One region of the Staphylococcus epidermidis genome, then DNA from elsewhere that is predicted to be linked to it. Evidence: predicted binding sites of a transcription regulator. Region 1 holds the regulator's gene; each other region holds the start of a gene.
What was found. Region 1 encodes Rex, which represses fermentation and respiration genes when NADH is low (regulators of the CRP and FNR family bind a similar motif). Its sites were predicted from a motif close to TTGTGAAATATTTCACAA; they were not measured.

Region 1 (4,073 bases):
CCCAACTTCCAATTAACCCTTCACCAGCCCTATACCAAGTTCCTGTCGCGCATCCTCCAGCTAATACTATCCCTATTCCAAAAACGAAGGATCCCAAAATAGTTCCTATAACTGGAAATGTTTCTGCTGGAACCTCTATAATATTTAAGTTCTTTAGAATAAGTAAACCAATACTTTGGACTGTAATAGCAATAAGCAATGCATAAAACATTTTGTTACTCTTTTGAACGTACATATCTCTAAATCCACCAGCTAAACAAAATCTTGTTCTCTGCATTACAAATCCTAGCAATATGCCAACGACTAATCCGCTTATAATTGTCCACACCATTTTATCACCTTTTCCGATATAAATACTAAGGTATTATAGTAGAAAGGACTATATTTTGCAAATTCTTAATTTTATTTATTATGTTTTAATATAAATATTTTGTGAGTTTGATTAAGTCACTCTTAGATAAGTTACTAAATTTATACCACTCCTGGTCAGAATAATAAATAAACAATTTATTTCCTAATAACCCTTTCGATATTCTATACCGCACAATGCTAGAGAGTTCGAATTGAATATTGAATGGATTATTGTTTTGACTATATGCCTTAAACTCCAACTTATTTTCATGTATTAACAATATACCGGGAACTGTCATTATTCTGGGAATATGTGATTTGAAATTACAATTTATTTCTTGAGTCATTTGTTTCAATCTCCCATTACAATAAATATCAACTTACAATTTTTGTTAAAAAGTTTCGTATTTATAATCTATTGTAACTGTTTAATATAAAAAAAGCACTCTCACTTCTCACTTGAGAGTACTATGTTAATGTGATTTTTATTAATTATTTACTATAATTTTTCATGAAGAACAATAATGATTGTAACTCTATACCAAAATCAATATGATGTACTTGGACATCTTGGGGTGTTTTAATTCGACGTGGCGTAAAGTTTAGTATACCTTTAACACCGGCTTTAACAAGTTCATCAGCTACTTGTTGTGCCACATTATCTGGTGTTGTTAAAATGACTACATCAATATCTTCTGATTCTAATGTCGTTTTGATATCATCACTATGTTTTACCACAACGTCACCGATATTCTCACCTATAATATCTGGTCTAATATCAAAAGCTTCAGTAATTGTCATCTCATCATGTATTGAAAAGTTATATGTAAGTAATGCACGCCCTAAATTACCGATACCTATAATGGCAATTTTAATTTGATCGCTCTCACTTAATTCTGATTTAAAGAATTCAAGCATACTATCTATATTATATCCATATCCTTTTTTTCCTAATTCACCAAAGTATGAAAAGTCTCTTCTTATTGTAGCTGAATCAATTTGTAGTGCTTCACTTATTGTTTTAGAATTAACACGATCTATACCTTTACCTTTCAAAATACTGACCAATCGGTAATATAAAGGTAGACGTTTTAACGTAGCGCGAGGAATTTTAAAATCATCTGGCATATATCTAACCCCCCTTTTTCGCGTATATTATGCATGTATCATTAAAATCAGTAAATGAGTTAAAACATATGTGGAATGTCATCTCATAATACAAATAATTGTCTACAACGAATACTTAAACATTATACATTATTAATTTTTAAAAATAAATATCCTAGTTTCATGTGTTCTATGAATACTGTAGAATAGAAGTAATTGAGTTTAACATCATTTCAAGATAACGTACGCAATTTATTTTTCTATTTAAAATTCGATAATATAGAATTAACAAAAATTTAAATATTCAAAAACAAATACTTTATATATAGTTTAAACCTATTTCAAATACATAGAAAGGTGAGAATCGAATGATACTTTTACAACTTAATGACATCTCCAAATCGTTCGATGGTGAAGATATCTTCACAGATGTTAATTTTGAGGTGAAAACTGGCGAAAGAATCGGCGTAGTAGGCCGTAATGGAGCTGGTAAATCGACATTAATGAAAATCATAGCAGGTGTGGAAAATTACGATAGTGGTCGAATATCAAAAATCAAAAATTTGACAATGAGTTATTTAACTCAGCAAATGACACTCAATTCAGAAGCTACTGTCTTTGAAGAAATGTCTAAGCCTTTTGAACATATAAAGAAAATTGAAAATTTAATTAAGGATGAAACCGATTGGCTTGCACGAAATGGACAAGATTATGAATCCGATGAATATCAATCACATATTGAAAAATATGAAACTTTAACGAATCGTTATGAGCAATTAGATGGTTATCAATATGAGAGTAAAATTAAAACAGTCCTGCACGGGCTTAACTTTACAGAAAGCGATTTCAACAAGCCTATTAATGATTTTAGTGGTGGTCAAAAAACACGTCTTTCTCTTGCTCAAATGTTACTTAAAGAACCCGATTTACTCCTTCTTGATGAACCAACTAACCATCTAGACATGGAAACAACCAAGTGGTTAGAGGATTACTTAAAGTACTTTAAAGGGGCAATTGTAATTATCAGTCATGATAGATATTTTTTAGATAAAATTGTAACTCAAGTTTATGATGTTGCTCTAGGAAATGTAAAACACTATGTAGGAAACTATGAGCAATTTATAAAGCAACGTAATCAGTATTACGAAAAACGCATGCAAGAATTTGAAAAGCAACAAGAAGAAATCAAGCGTTTAGAAACCTTTGTAGAAAAAAATATTACTCGTGCATCTACAAGCGGCATGGCTAAGAGTAGACGTAAAACATTGGAAAAAATGGAACGTATTGATAAACCTATGATAGATGCTAGAAGTGCAAATATACAATTTGGCTTCGACCGTAATACTGGTAATGATGTGATGCACATTCATGATTTAAAAATTGGTTACGACTCACCTATTACACTACCTATAAACCTCGAAATCTTTAAAGGGGATCATATAGCTATCATTGGTCCAAATGGTGTTGGTAAAACAACATTGATAAAAACAATTGCTGAAAAACAACATAAACTAGGTGGTCAAATTATCTTTGGTGCTAATTTACAAATTGGTTACTATGATCAAAAACAAGCTGAATTTAAATCAAATAAAACCATTCTCGATTATGTTTGGGATCAATATCCACATATGAATGAAAAAGATGTACGGGCAGTATTAGGGCGTTTCTTGTTCGTTCAAGAAGACGTAAAAAAAATTATCAATGACTTATCCGGCGGCGAAAAGGCACGATTACAATTAGCACTTTTAATGTTACAACGTGATAATGTTCTTATCTTAGATGAACCGACTAACCATTTAGATATTGATTCTAAAGAAATGCTTGAACAAGCATTGAAAGATTTTGAAGGCACAATTATTTTTGTATCACATGATCGTTATTTTATTAACCAACTTGCAAATAAAGTTTTTGATTTAAACATTAATGGTGGCCAAATGTATTTGGGAGATTATCAGTATTATATTGAGAAAACTGAAGAAGCTGCAGCTATCAAAGCACATGAAACAATAACTCAAAATAATTTTGAAAATAAAGAGATAAATCAAGACGCAAATACTTCAACCTATATCAGTCAAAAGCAACAAAAAAGACAACAACGTAAATTAGAAAGACAAATTGAACATTGTGAAAGACAAATCGAAGAATTAGAAGCACAAATATCACATATCGACGAACAGTTAACACAACCTGAAGTATTTAACGACCCTCTAAAAGCTAGTAAATTTGCCAATCAAAAATCCGATACCGAACAAAAATTAGAACAAATAATGTTGGAATGGGAAAAATTACAAGAAAAGCTCTAATTTCCAACATAATGACAAGACACCTGAAAGTTGAATATATGACTTTTCAGTGTCTTTTAGTATTTTTTTACACAAATATTATTAACAGCTTGAATTACTTTCATAATCACTATCCACAGAGTTACCCTACTTATCCACAAGTAAATTAACACTTTTTCTTTTTTAATTTTACTTATTTATTTACATATCCACAAACAACTTCACTACTTACCCACAACTTACTCACATTTTGTTGATAAGTACGCACGTTCCCTATTGACAACTTATTTTCTATTTTCAATTGTTTACGTTATTCATTTATGAAATAATTTA
Region 2 (4,073 bases), 320 kb from region 1:
CCACGTGGCACACTTAAATAACTATACATTGAAACATCCCAACTCTGTTTGTTTTTGAGATATCCTTCGATATCATCTACATTGCGTAATTGTATATCAACATTTGCCTTTTTAGCTTCAGATTGTATCACCTGTCCAATTTTAGGCAATTCTGGTCTGCCATCGTATGTGACCATGTTTAATTTAAGAGGATGCGATTTGGAATAACCTTCTTGAGCTAAAAGTTCTTTTGCACGCTTGATGTCTTGTGATTGAATTTCCTCTTTTTCTAATGATTTTAATCGATGGTTAAAAGGACCTGATGCTGGCTCAGCATAATTTTTAGAAACATTTTTAGCAATGTCTTTTCGATTAATAATCATATCTAGTGCTTCTCTTACTTTTTTATTAACTTTTTTACTATCATGATTGTATAACATTAAATGCGTTCTAAAGCCTGATGTACTTTGAATGTTTGCTTTGTTAGATTTTTTTACATCATCAACGCGTTCAATTGGAACATCAGTAGTCAAATCTGATTTGCCTGATAATAAGTGATCAACACGAGTATTACCATCTTCATGATAAGTGACATTAATTCTTTTTAATTTTGGCGTACCTTGCCAGTAGTCTTTGAATTGTTTTAGTACGATTTTTTGCGAACGTTTATACTGATCAATTTTATAAGGACCCGTACCAACAGGTTGATCAGTTACTTTGTTTTTAGCTTTTGTGTCGTAAATAGCAGCAAATGGGCTTGCGAGTTCAGACATTAATTCTGGATAAGGTTCTTTAGTAGTGATTGTGACTTTTTGTCCATGAGCATTGATTGATTTAATAGGAAGTGATCCTTTTAACAAATCACTTTTTTTCATTCCTTCTTCGAGACTGCGTTTTACAGCTTCGCCTGTTAAATGATGACCGTTTTGAAATTTAATATTATCTTTTAAAGTGAGTTCTAGTTGATTGTCAGATACTTGATGATAATTTTTGACTAATAAAGGTTTTACTTTACCATTCTTCGACATTTTAAAAAGCGATTCCAAGGCACCTGTTTTAACTGGGATATCAGTTTCGTAAGGTGCAATTGATTTAGTTTTCAAAGGTATTTCAACATTGAGGGTGTCTTTGTCTGTACTTGATGTGCCCCCACAGCTCGCTAAAACAAAAGATATCATGACAATAAGAGTAATCAATTTTTTCATAAATGAAATCCTCTCTAAATATGAATTATTTGAGATATTTAAAAATGTAATTATGTAGTAAATATAAATACATTTGGCATGATTATATTTGTAAACTCTCAACGAATTTTATTATATAACTTATAATTAAAAAAATAAAATTTTTGACAACTATGTTAGCATATTTATTTAAGATGCTACATTATACATTAGTACACAAATGTGATTTAATTATTCGTAATAATGATAATACAAAAGGGTGGGATAATTATGATAGGTAATATTCTAGTCGCTCACGGCATGAGAAAAGGAAATCAGAATGAAGCTTTAGAAGAATTTATCGGAACTTTATTAAAAGATGAGCAATATTATTATGAGTTAGCATTTTTAGAAAGTGAAACACAAAATCTTGAAATCATAATGGAGAAGATGATTAAGCAAGGAATTACAAAATTTCGTATTGTACCTTTACTCATTTTTAGTGCAATGCATTATATCAGTGATATTCCACAAATACTTAAAGAGATGAAAGCTCGATATCCACAAATTGATAGTAAAATGAGTGCGCCTCTTGGTACACATCCATATATGAAAACATTAGTAGAAAATAGAATTGCTGATGAAAAAGTCAGTGAAGGTTCAACCAAAGCAACTATAGTAATTGCCCATGGAAATGGAAGTGGACGTTTTACGAAAGCACATGATGAATTAAAAGCATTTGTTAAAACGCTTGATAGTCATCATCCTGTTTATGCAAGAGCTTTATATGGGACATTAGCATTTAAAAATGATTTAGATAAAATCTCAGAGCAATATGACGAGTTAGTCATTGTCCCATTATTTTTATTTGATGGTAGATTGGTGAATAAAGTAAAACGTCTTTTAGGTGAAATGACATTGCATAGTCAATTACACATTACGCCATCGATTAACTTTGATCCAATTTTAAGATTAATTATTAGAGAAAGACTTGAAGCGTTAGATATTTAATATATTTCAATTATTTTAAACGAATTTACAAAAAATAAATGATATGATTCGTTAAGGTTGGGGAATGTAACACAATTCATTGTTACATTCCCCTTAATATTTGATGATATTATTTCTATAATGAATGCAGCTCATTATAAAATAGTTTGTGGTTTAAAATGACAGCGTAAAGTGTAATTTCAATTGCAACATATATTATAAAATAGTTAATAATATATTTTAATTTTGGCCTCAATTTCATCCTAGAAAACCATATCCATGCCATTAGGGAAATCCCCGATTTTAATTTTAAATGTGAATTACATCACAAAAAACTGAAGTTTTGTTATAAGATGAACTTGAAAAGAGAAATACAAAATGATTAAATTTCTGACCTTTTATAAAGTTACATTGTGTTTTGTATTAAAAATTTATATTGATAAAAGGGGCATTAAAGTATGGCAAAACAAAAACTTGTAATGATTGGTAATGGTATGGCAGGTTTAAGAACGATAGAAGAGATTTTAGAACGTTCACAATCACAATTTGATATTACTATTATTGGGAAAGAACCTTATCCGAACTATAACAGAATTATGTTATCCAATATTTTACAGAAGAAAATGACCGTCGAAGATACAATTATGAATCCTTATGATTGGTATCAAGAGAATAATATTGAACTTATAAATAATGATCCAGTGGAAAAAGTTGATAAAGAAAACAAAATAGTTACTACTTCTAAAGGTATTGAAGTAGAGTATGACATTTGTATTTTCGCTACTGGATCAAAAGCTTTTGTATTACCTATACCAGGTTCAAATCTTCCTAGTGTCATTGGATGGCGAACAATTGATGATACAAATAAAATGATTGAAATTGCCCAAACGAAAAAACGCGCAGTTGTCATTGGTGGAGGTCTTCTAGGCTTAGAGTGTGCCAGAGGACTTCTAGATCAAGGAATGGAAGTGACAGTTCTTCATTTAGCTGATTGGCTCATGGAAATGCAATTGGATCGTAAAGCCGGAGAAATGCTTAAAGCGGATTTAGAAAAGCAAGGTATGAAGATTGAACTTCAAGCAAATTCTAAAGAAATCATTGGTGATAAAGATGTTGAAGCTATTAAATTAGCTGACGGTCGGGTGATTGAAACAGATTTAGTAGTTATGGCTGTTGGTATCAGACCTTATACTGAAGTTGCTAAAGATAGTGGATTAGATGTCAATAGAGGTATTGTTGTAAATGATTATATGCAAACATCTGATTCTCATATTTATGCAGTCGGTGAATGTGCCGAACATGATGGGAAAGTTTATGGATTGGTGGCGCCACTTTATGAACAAGGCAAAGTGCTAGCAGATTATTTAACTGGTAAAGAAACAAAAGGTTATAAAGGATCTACTACTTTCACTTCACTTAAAGTATCTGGTTGTGATTTATATAGTGCAGGGCAAATTGTTGAAGATGAAGATGTCCATGGTGTGGAAATTTTTAATAGTGTCGACAATATCTACAAAAAAGTGTATTTAAGTCAGGGTCAAGTCGTTGGTGCTGTCTTGTATGGTGATACTGATGATGGATCACGATTTTATAATATGATGAAAAAACATGAAACGCTTGAAGATTATACACTTGTTTCTTTATTGCATAAAGGTGATGAAGATGCGGGGACATCTATTGCTGATATGTCTGATGATGAAACGATTTGTGGATGTAATGGTGTTGATAAAGGAACAATCGTCAATGCTATTACAAGTAAAGGTTTAACGTCTGTAGATGAAGTGACTAAAGCAACAAAAGCAGGTAATTCATGTGGTAAGTGTAAAGGTCAAATCGGTGAGTTATTACAATATACATTAGGTGACGACTTTATTGCTGCAAAACCAACAGGTATTTGTCCATGTACTGATTTAACAAGAGACCAAATTGTAACTCAAATCA
Region 3 (4,073 bases), 1.2 Mb from region 1:
TCTTCAACTTGTCCTGTTCCCTCAAGAGTCTCACCAAAATACTTTGTGTTTATATGTAATTTTACATTGAAATACTTAAAAAATAAGGCCCTTTCGTATAATTTAATAAATACCAATAAACTAAATTAACGGGGTGTCTTATGTATAAAAATTATCATATGACTAAACATACTCTACCAATGGAAACTTCAGTAATTATCTCCACACATGATATGTCACAATATGTGAATGATATTGTAAAAAAATTCCAGGTACTGAATTCAGACAGCATCGTTGCGCAACATTATAGCATCCCAAAATGATATTAAAAATAATATTATATGTCTACATAAATTTTTACCAACTTAATATTCTTACTCTTAAATTTATGTTATTTTATTTGGAACATCTATCTTTATAGAACACTTAAGTTTCAATACCATAAATTTTAATTTATAATGTAAATCAAACATAAAGGAAAGTTCAAACAATCTAATTACACAAACTATTTATCGAAAGTAGGTATATATTTATGAAACAACCGTATAACCATGGTGTTCTTTTCTATCATGAACATAGCGGTTTGAAAGATATACATAATGGCATAGGAGAAGTTGCAAAATCTCTTAGTTCAATGTGTAAACACCTCTCTCTTCAACTCAGTGAAAATAAAGGCGATATTATTAAATATTGTAAATCTATTAAAAATGAAAATTATAGCTCTGATGTAGACGTTTTATTTATTTTAGGTGGAGATGGTACACTTAATGAACTAGTAAATGGCGTTATGCAGTATCAGTTAAATTTACCAATCGGTGTAATACCAGGTGGTACCTTTAACGATTTTACAAAAACACTTCAACTGCACCCTAATTTTAAAACAGCTAGTGAGCAATTATTAACATCACATGCTGAATCATATGATGTGTTAAAAGTGAACGACTTATATGTACTTAATTTCGTTGGACTTGGCTTAATAGTACAAAATGCAGAGAATGTTCAAGATGGTTCTAAAGATATATTCGGTAAATTCAGCTATATTGGATCAACCGTTAAAACGTTATTAAATCCTGTTAAATTTGATTTCTCATTGACTGTTGATGGTGAAACAAAAGAAGGCAATACTTCGATGATGTTAATAGCAAACGGTCCCAATATAGGTGGTGGACAAATTCCGCTAACCGATTTATCGCCACAAGATGGAAGAGCAAACACATTTGTATTTAATGATCAAACACTAAATATATTGAATGATATATTAAAAAAACGTGATAGTATGAATTGGAACGAAATCACACAAGGTATTGATCACATATCAGGTAAGCACATCACACTCTCAACAAACCCTAGTATGAAAGTGGATATTGATGGCGAAATTAATTTAGAAACACCAATTGAGATTCAAGTATTACCCAAAGCGATACAACTTCTTACTGCAACTGAACAAAATAATTAATATAAATTTCACTTATTCTTTATCAATTTATTTTTAAAGCATGAGCTACTGAGACATAAATGATTGTCTCAGTTTTTTATTTTATAAACTGATAACATCGTTAGTCGGGTGAGACGATAATTTCATTACAACACCCCTCATTATTTTTAGTAAGAATACTTACAATAATTTTTTTAAAATTTACTTCTTTTAAAAATAGATTTTTTTAACTACCAAATACGTCTTGTTCCCATTGCATCAAGTCTTACACCTCAACCCCGACTAAATATATAGGTTAAAAATGTGTTCATATAAACATCACAATTGACTCTTTAATAGTCTGTATTTTCTTTTAATTTGGAAAGAGCTGTACTATAATGTTTGTGAATTATTTCACAATATCTAAGGAGTGGTTGTATATGTTATCTGTAACTAAAAAAAATACATATGAATCAAACAAAGATGAAGTCACACAAATGATTGATTCATTAGCAGAAAAAGGACAAGAAGCTCTAAAAGAACTATCTAAAAAATCACAACATGAGATTAATGACATTGTACATCAGATGAGCATGGCTGCTGTTGATCAGCATATGCATTTAGCTAAACTAGCTTACGACGAAACAGGTAGAGGTATTTATGAAGACAAAGCTATCAAAAATTTATATGCCTCAGAGTACATATGGAATTCAATCAAAGACAATAAAACAGTAGGTATCATAGGTGAAGATAAACAAAAAGGATTAACGTATGTAGCTGAACCTATAGGCGTGATTTGTGGAGTGACACCAACGACCAACCCTACATCTACAACTATTTTCAAAGCAATGATTGCTATTAAAACAGGTAATCCAATTATTTTCGCATTTCATCCAAGTGCACAACAATCATCAAAATATGCTGCTAAAGTCATTTTAGAAGCTGCAACAAAAGCAGGTGCTCCTAAAGATTGTATTCAATGGATAGAAGTGCCATCAATTGAGGCAACTAAACAATTAATGAATCATAAAGATATTGCTTTAGTTCTAGCGACTGGAGGCTCTGGAATGGTAAAGTCCGCATATTCGACAGGTAAACCTGCATTAGGAGTCGGTCCAGGTAATGTTCCTACTTATATTGAAAAAACTGCTCATATCAAACGTGCTGTTAATGATATCATTGGTTCTAAAACTTTTGATAATGGTATGATTTTTGCTTCTGAACAAGTCATGGTTGTTGATAAAGAAGTATACACTGACGTCGTTAAAGAATTCAAATTACACCAAACATATTTTGTTAATAAAAATGAACTACAACAATTAGAAGATGCCATCATGAATGAAGATAAAACTGCAGTTAAACCTGATATAGTTGGTAAATCTGCTGTAGATATAGCGAAATTGTCAGGAATTAGTGTTCCAGAAAAAACAAAATTATTAGTCGCAGAAATTGATGGAATTGGAAAAGATTATCCTTTATCACGTGAAAAATTATCACCTGTACTCGCAATGGTAACTGCAAAATCAACAGGACATGCACTACAAATTTGTGAAGACATATTAAAATTTGGTGGTTTAGGTCACACTGCTGTAATTCACACCGAGGATAGTCAATTACAACAAAAATTCGGTCTAAAAATGAAAGCTTGCCGTGTATTGGTAAATACACCTTCTGCTGTCGGAGGAATTGGAAATATGTATAATGAACTCATTCCTTCACTCACGTTAGGTTGTGGTTCATATGGTAGAAATTCTATTTCTCATAATGTAAGCGCAGTAGACTTATTAAATATTAAAACAATAGCAAAACGTCGTAATAATATGCAATGGTTTAAACTCCCACCTAAAGTTTATTTTGAAGAAAATTCAGTTATGTATTTGACAGAGATGGATAATGTTGAACGTGTAATGATAGTTTGTGATCCAGGAATGGTTAATATTGGTTATACTGATATAGTTGAACAAGTGCTGAGACGCCGAGAAAACCAACCACAAATCAAAGTGTTTAACGAAGTTGAACCTAATCCATCAACTCATACAGTCTATAAGGGGTTAGAAATGTTTATAAATTTCCAACCTGATACTATTATTGCACTCGGTGGCGGTTCGGCAATGGATGCAGCCAAAGCAATATGGATGTTCTTTGAGCATCCAGAAACTTCATTTTTTGGGGCAAAACAAAAGTTCTTAGATATTCGTAAACGTACTTATAAAATTACCAAACCTAAAAACGCAAAATTTATATGTATACCAACGACATCAGGAACTGGTTCTGAAGTGACACCTTTTGCAGTAATTACTGATAGCGAGACACACGTTAAGTATCCACTAGCAGATTATGCGTTAACTCCCGATATTGCTATCGTCGATCCACAATTCGTATTAAGTGTACCTAAAGATGTTGCCGCAGATACAGGAATGGATGTTTTGACACATGCCATTGAATCTTACGTCTCTGTCATGGCTTCAGATTATACAAGAGGCTTAAGCTTACAAGCAATAAAGTTAACTTTTGATTATCTAAAATCATCAGTTCAAGAAAATGACAAACACTCACGAGAAAAAATGCATAATGCTTCAACAATGGCCGGTATGGCATTTGCCAATGCTTTTTTAGGAATTTCTCATTCTATCGCACATAAAATTGGTGGTGAATATGGTATTCCCCACGGCAGAACAAA
Region 4 (4,073 bases), 800 kb from region 1:
CAGACTTTTTCTCTGAATTAAATTTAGATTAATCAAGATGATATAGCATATCTTGAATCACATTATTTAGAAAAAAAATAGAATAGTCTGTATCAAGTTAAAATACAACCACTAATCCAAAAGTTGAACTAGATTATTTTAACCCTTTCTTTATCATGTATTAGATTCTATTTTTATATTATTTTTGTAATTCTATGTATAAACCTATTTATTTATAAAGCGCTCTAATACATACCTAAATATCTTCAACTTATAAACTACTTTTTATTTCAATGCCTTTTTCCAAACTTCTTTTATGAGATATTGTGGTTATTACCTAACTCTCACTATTAATGTTATTATTTTATTTATACATAGTAAATGTAACTGTAAGACATTCTCACCTAACATGTTTTGTTATTACCTGACATTTACAATTTACACATTTCGCTATTATTACGCAAATTATTTTTATTATATTTCATTAATGTTACTTAAAATTTTGATTTTATAATTATGATAACTATAATCTATTCTAATTAATCTCTCCTTTTAAGCGTAAAATAATCTACTTATAATTAAAGCATCCACTATTTCAAAATTATTTGTAAATTGATATTTATAAGTGATTTTTATACAGTTATTTAAAATCTATTTCATAATCAAAAATAATAAAGGGGTTAATAAAAATGAAAAAAGAAAAACGTTTAAATCTTATCTTAACTGTTATACAACAGAATCAGTTTAATAAAAAACAACAAATAGTGGATTACATGGCAAGACATTTTGGAGTTTACTATAGCTTGACAACTATTTCTCGTGACTTACAAGAATTAGAAATTTACAAAATCCCTGTTGAAAATAAAAAGTATATTTACAAGAAAATAAATCAAACAAATCAATTAAGTGCAAAAAAACAATTAGAAATATTTAGTGATGAGATTATTGAATTTATAACGCTAAATAACTATGTCTTAATAAAAACATCTCCTGGCTTTGCTCAAAGTATAAGTTATTACATAGATCAATTACAAATGAAAGAAATATTAGGAACTATTGGAGGTAACGATACTTTGATGATTTTGACTTCTTCAAATGAAATAGCAGAATTTGTTTGTTATCAATTATTCCCTTAAAAATTAAATGATTATATTAATAGGAATGATTACTAATACAAAAAAATGAGTAAAAAATCTTTTTGTTTGAATAAGATAAGGTTTTAACAATGAGATTTTTCAAATTATTCACTATTATATAGTACAAAATACATATTCATACAAAATTTTGCATTGAATAAATCTATATATGTGAAAACCCTCCCTAAACAATTGTGAATTAAATCACACGATGTTTTTTGAAAGCGTTTTATAATGTGAATGTAATAAAGCAAAGGAGGAATTTGAAATGGTACAAGGACCCATTCAAGTAAATAGTGAAATAGGCAAATTGAAAACTGTGTTGTTAAAAAGACCAGGAAAAGAATTAGAAAATTTAGTACCTGATCATTTAAGTGGTTTATTATTCGATGATATTCCCTACTTAAAAGTTGCACAAGAAGAGCATGACAAATTTGCTCAAACTTTGAGAGATGAAGGAATCGAAGTAGTTTATTTAGAAAAACTTGCAGCAGAATCTATTACTGAGCCAGAAGTACGCGAGAACTTCATAAACGATATATTAACAGAATCTAAAAAGACAATATTAGGTCATGAAACTGAAATTAAAGAATTCTTTTCAAAGTTATCTGACCAAGAACTTGTAAATAAAATCATGGCTGGCGTACGTAAAGAAGAAATTCAACTTGAAACAACTCATTTAGTAGAATATATGGATGATAGATATCCATTTTACTTAGATCCAATGCCCAACCTTTATTTTACAAGAGATCCCCAAGCTTCAATTGGTAGAGGAATGACAATTAACAGAATGTATTGGAGAGCACGACGTAGAGAATCTATTTTTATGACATATATACTGAAACATCATCCAAGATTTAAAGATAAAGATGTACCAGTATGGTTAGATCGTAACTCACCATTTAATATTGAAGGTGGAGATGAATTAGTATTATCGAAAGATGTTTTAGCTATTGGTATATCAGAACGTACATCAGCTCAAGCAATAGAAAAGTTAGCACGTAATATTTTCAAAGATGCAAACACAAGTTTTAAAAAAATCGTAGCTATTGAAATACCTAATACACGTACATTTATGCACCTAGATACAGTACTAACTATGATTGACTACGATAAGTTTACAGTACATGCAGCAATATTTAAAGAAGAAAATAATATGAATATATTTACCATAGAACAAAATGATGGTAAGGACGATATAAAAATTACTCGTTCTAGCAAGTTACGTGAAACACTTGCTGAAGTTTTAGAAGTAGAAAAAGTGGACTTTATTCCAACAGGTAATGGCGACGTTATTGATGGTGCACGTGAACAATGGAATGATGGCTCAAACACATTATGTATTCGACCAGGGGTTGTGGTGACATACGATCGCAACTATGTATCAAACCAACTTTTACGCGACAAAGGAATTAAAGTGATTGAAATTACTGGTAGTGAACTTGTACGTGGACGCGGAGGCCCAAGATGTATGAGTCAGCCGTTATTTAGAGAAGATATTTAAATTTGAAAGGTGGTAAAAGTCACAAGTAATTCATTCATTAAATCAAATAACAAGATTTTTACCACCTTTATTAGGGGAGATTAATATGGATGAAAATAAATTAGGTAAAACTTCCTTAATTGGTTTAGTCATAGGCTCTATGATAGGCGGTGGTGCATTCAATATCATCTCAGATATGGGTGGCCAAGCTGGTGGACTTGCAATAATTATCGGTTGGATAATAACTGCTATTGGTATGATTTCTCTTGCTTTCGTATTTCAAAATTTAACAAATGAGCGACCAGATCTTGATGGAGGAATTTATAGTTATGCTCAAACAGGGTTTGGAGATTTTATTGGTTTTTCAAGTGCTTGGGGATATTGGTTTGCAGCATTTCTAGGTAATGTGGCTTATGCAACCCTATTAATGTCAGCTGTGGGTAACTTTTTCCCTATATTTAAAGGAGGTAACACACTTCCAAGTATTATCATAGCATCAATTTTATTATGGGGTGTACATTTTTTAATACTTAGAGGTGTAGAAACTGCAGCGTTTATAAATAGTATTGTTACAGTAGCTAAATTAATACCTATATTTCTAGTTATTATATGCATGATAGTTGTATTCAACTTCAGTACTTTTAAATCCGGTTTTTATGGTATGACTAGTGGAAGTGTTGGCGTTTTTAGTTGGGGAGATACAATGGCACAAGTAAAAAGTACTATGTTAGTAACTGTATGGGTATTCACAGGGATTGAAGGAGCCGTTGTCTTTTCTGGACGTGCAAAGTCTAAAAAAGATGTAGGAACTGCTACCGTTATTGGTTTGATTTCTGTGCTAGTCATTTATTTCTTAATGACTGTACTAGCCCAAGGTGTCATTCAGCAGAACCAAATTTCAAAACTTGCTAATCCATCAATGGCACAAGTATTAGAACATATTGTAGGTCATTGGGGTTCAGTGTTAGTTAATATAGGCTTAATTATCTCTGTTTTAGGAGCTTGGTTAGGATGGACATTACTAGCTGGTGAATTACCATTCATTGTAGCTAAAGATGGACTTTTCCCGAAATGGTTTGCTAAAGAAAATAAGAATAAAGCTCCGGTCAACGCTTTAATTATTACTAATATATTAGTTCAGTTATTTTTAATTAGTATGTTGTTTACAGATAGTGCCTATCAGTTTGCGTTTTCACTTGCATCAAGTGCAATCTTAATTCCATATACACTCAGTGCTTTTTACCAGGTTAAATATACTATTCAAAATAAATCTAAAGCTAATTTAAAACAATGGATAATAGGAATTATTGCATCTATTTACACAATTTGGTTGGTTTATGCAGCTGGATTAGATTATTTACTATTAACGATGTTGTTATATATACCTGGATTACTCGTATACAGCTACGTACAAAGGGATAATAACAAACATTTGACAAAATTGGATTATACGTTATTCATATTCATCATTGTAC

Region 2: the regulator Rex is predicted to act here: its motif matches at 2,446-2,463, upstream of nirB (nitrite reductase large subunit NirB).
Region 3: the regulator Rex is predicted to act here: its motif matches at 1,796-1,813, upstream of adhE (bifunctional acetaldehyde-CoA/alcohol dehydrogenase).
Region 4: the regulator Rex is predicted to act here: its motif matches at 1,308-1,325, upstream of arcA (arginine deiminase).

What each region holds. Positions count from the first base shown of each region.
Region 1 covers NZ_AP019721.1:871,557-875,629, reverse strand. Annotated here, with positions in the region: gene FNL83_RS04300 (YeeE/YedE family protein) at 1-331, opposite strand, end outside; gene FNL83_RS04295 (hypothetical protein) at 417-698, opposite strand; gene FNL83_RS04290 (redox-sensing transcriptional repressor Rex) at 844-1,479, opposite strand; gene FNL83_RS04285 (ABC-F family ATP-binding cassette domain-containing protein) at 1,827-3,761, shown strand.
Region 2 covers NZ_AP019721.1:553,868-557,940, forward strand. Annotated here, with positions in the region: gene nikA (nickel ABC transporter substrate-binding protein) at 1-1,184, opposite strand, end outside; gene FNL83_RS02575 (sirohydrochlorin chelatase) at 1,434-2,153, shown strand; gene nirB (nitrite reductase large subunit NirB) at 2,591-4,073, shown strand, end outside.
Region 3 covers NZ_AP019721.1:2,026,433-2,030,505, forward strand. Annotated here, with positions in the region: gene FNL83_RS12110 (hypothetical protein) at 159-302, shown strand; gene FNL83_RS09925 (diacylglycerol/lipid kinase family protein) at 512-1,435, shown strand; gene adhE (bifunctional acetaldehyde-CoA/alcohol dehydrogenase) at 1,834-4,073, shown strand, end outside.
Region 4 covers NZ_AP019721.1:74,211-78,283, reverse strand. Annotated here, with positions in the region: partial or broken gene FNL83_RS12160 (type I restriction enzyme endonuclease domain-containing protein) at 1-97, opposite strand, end outside; gene FNL83_RS00390 (arginine repressor) at 669-1,115, shown strand; gene arcA (arginine deiminase) at 1,384-2,619, shown strand; gene arcD (arginine-ornithine antiporter) at 2,705-4,073, shown strand, end outside.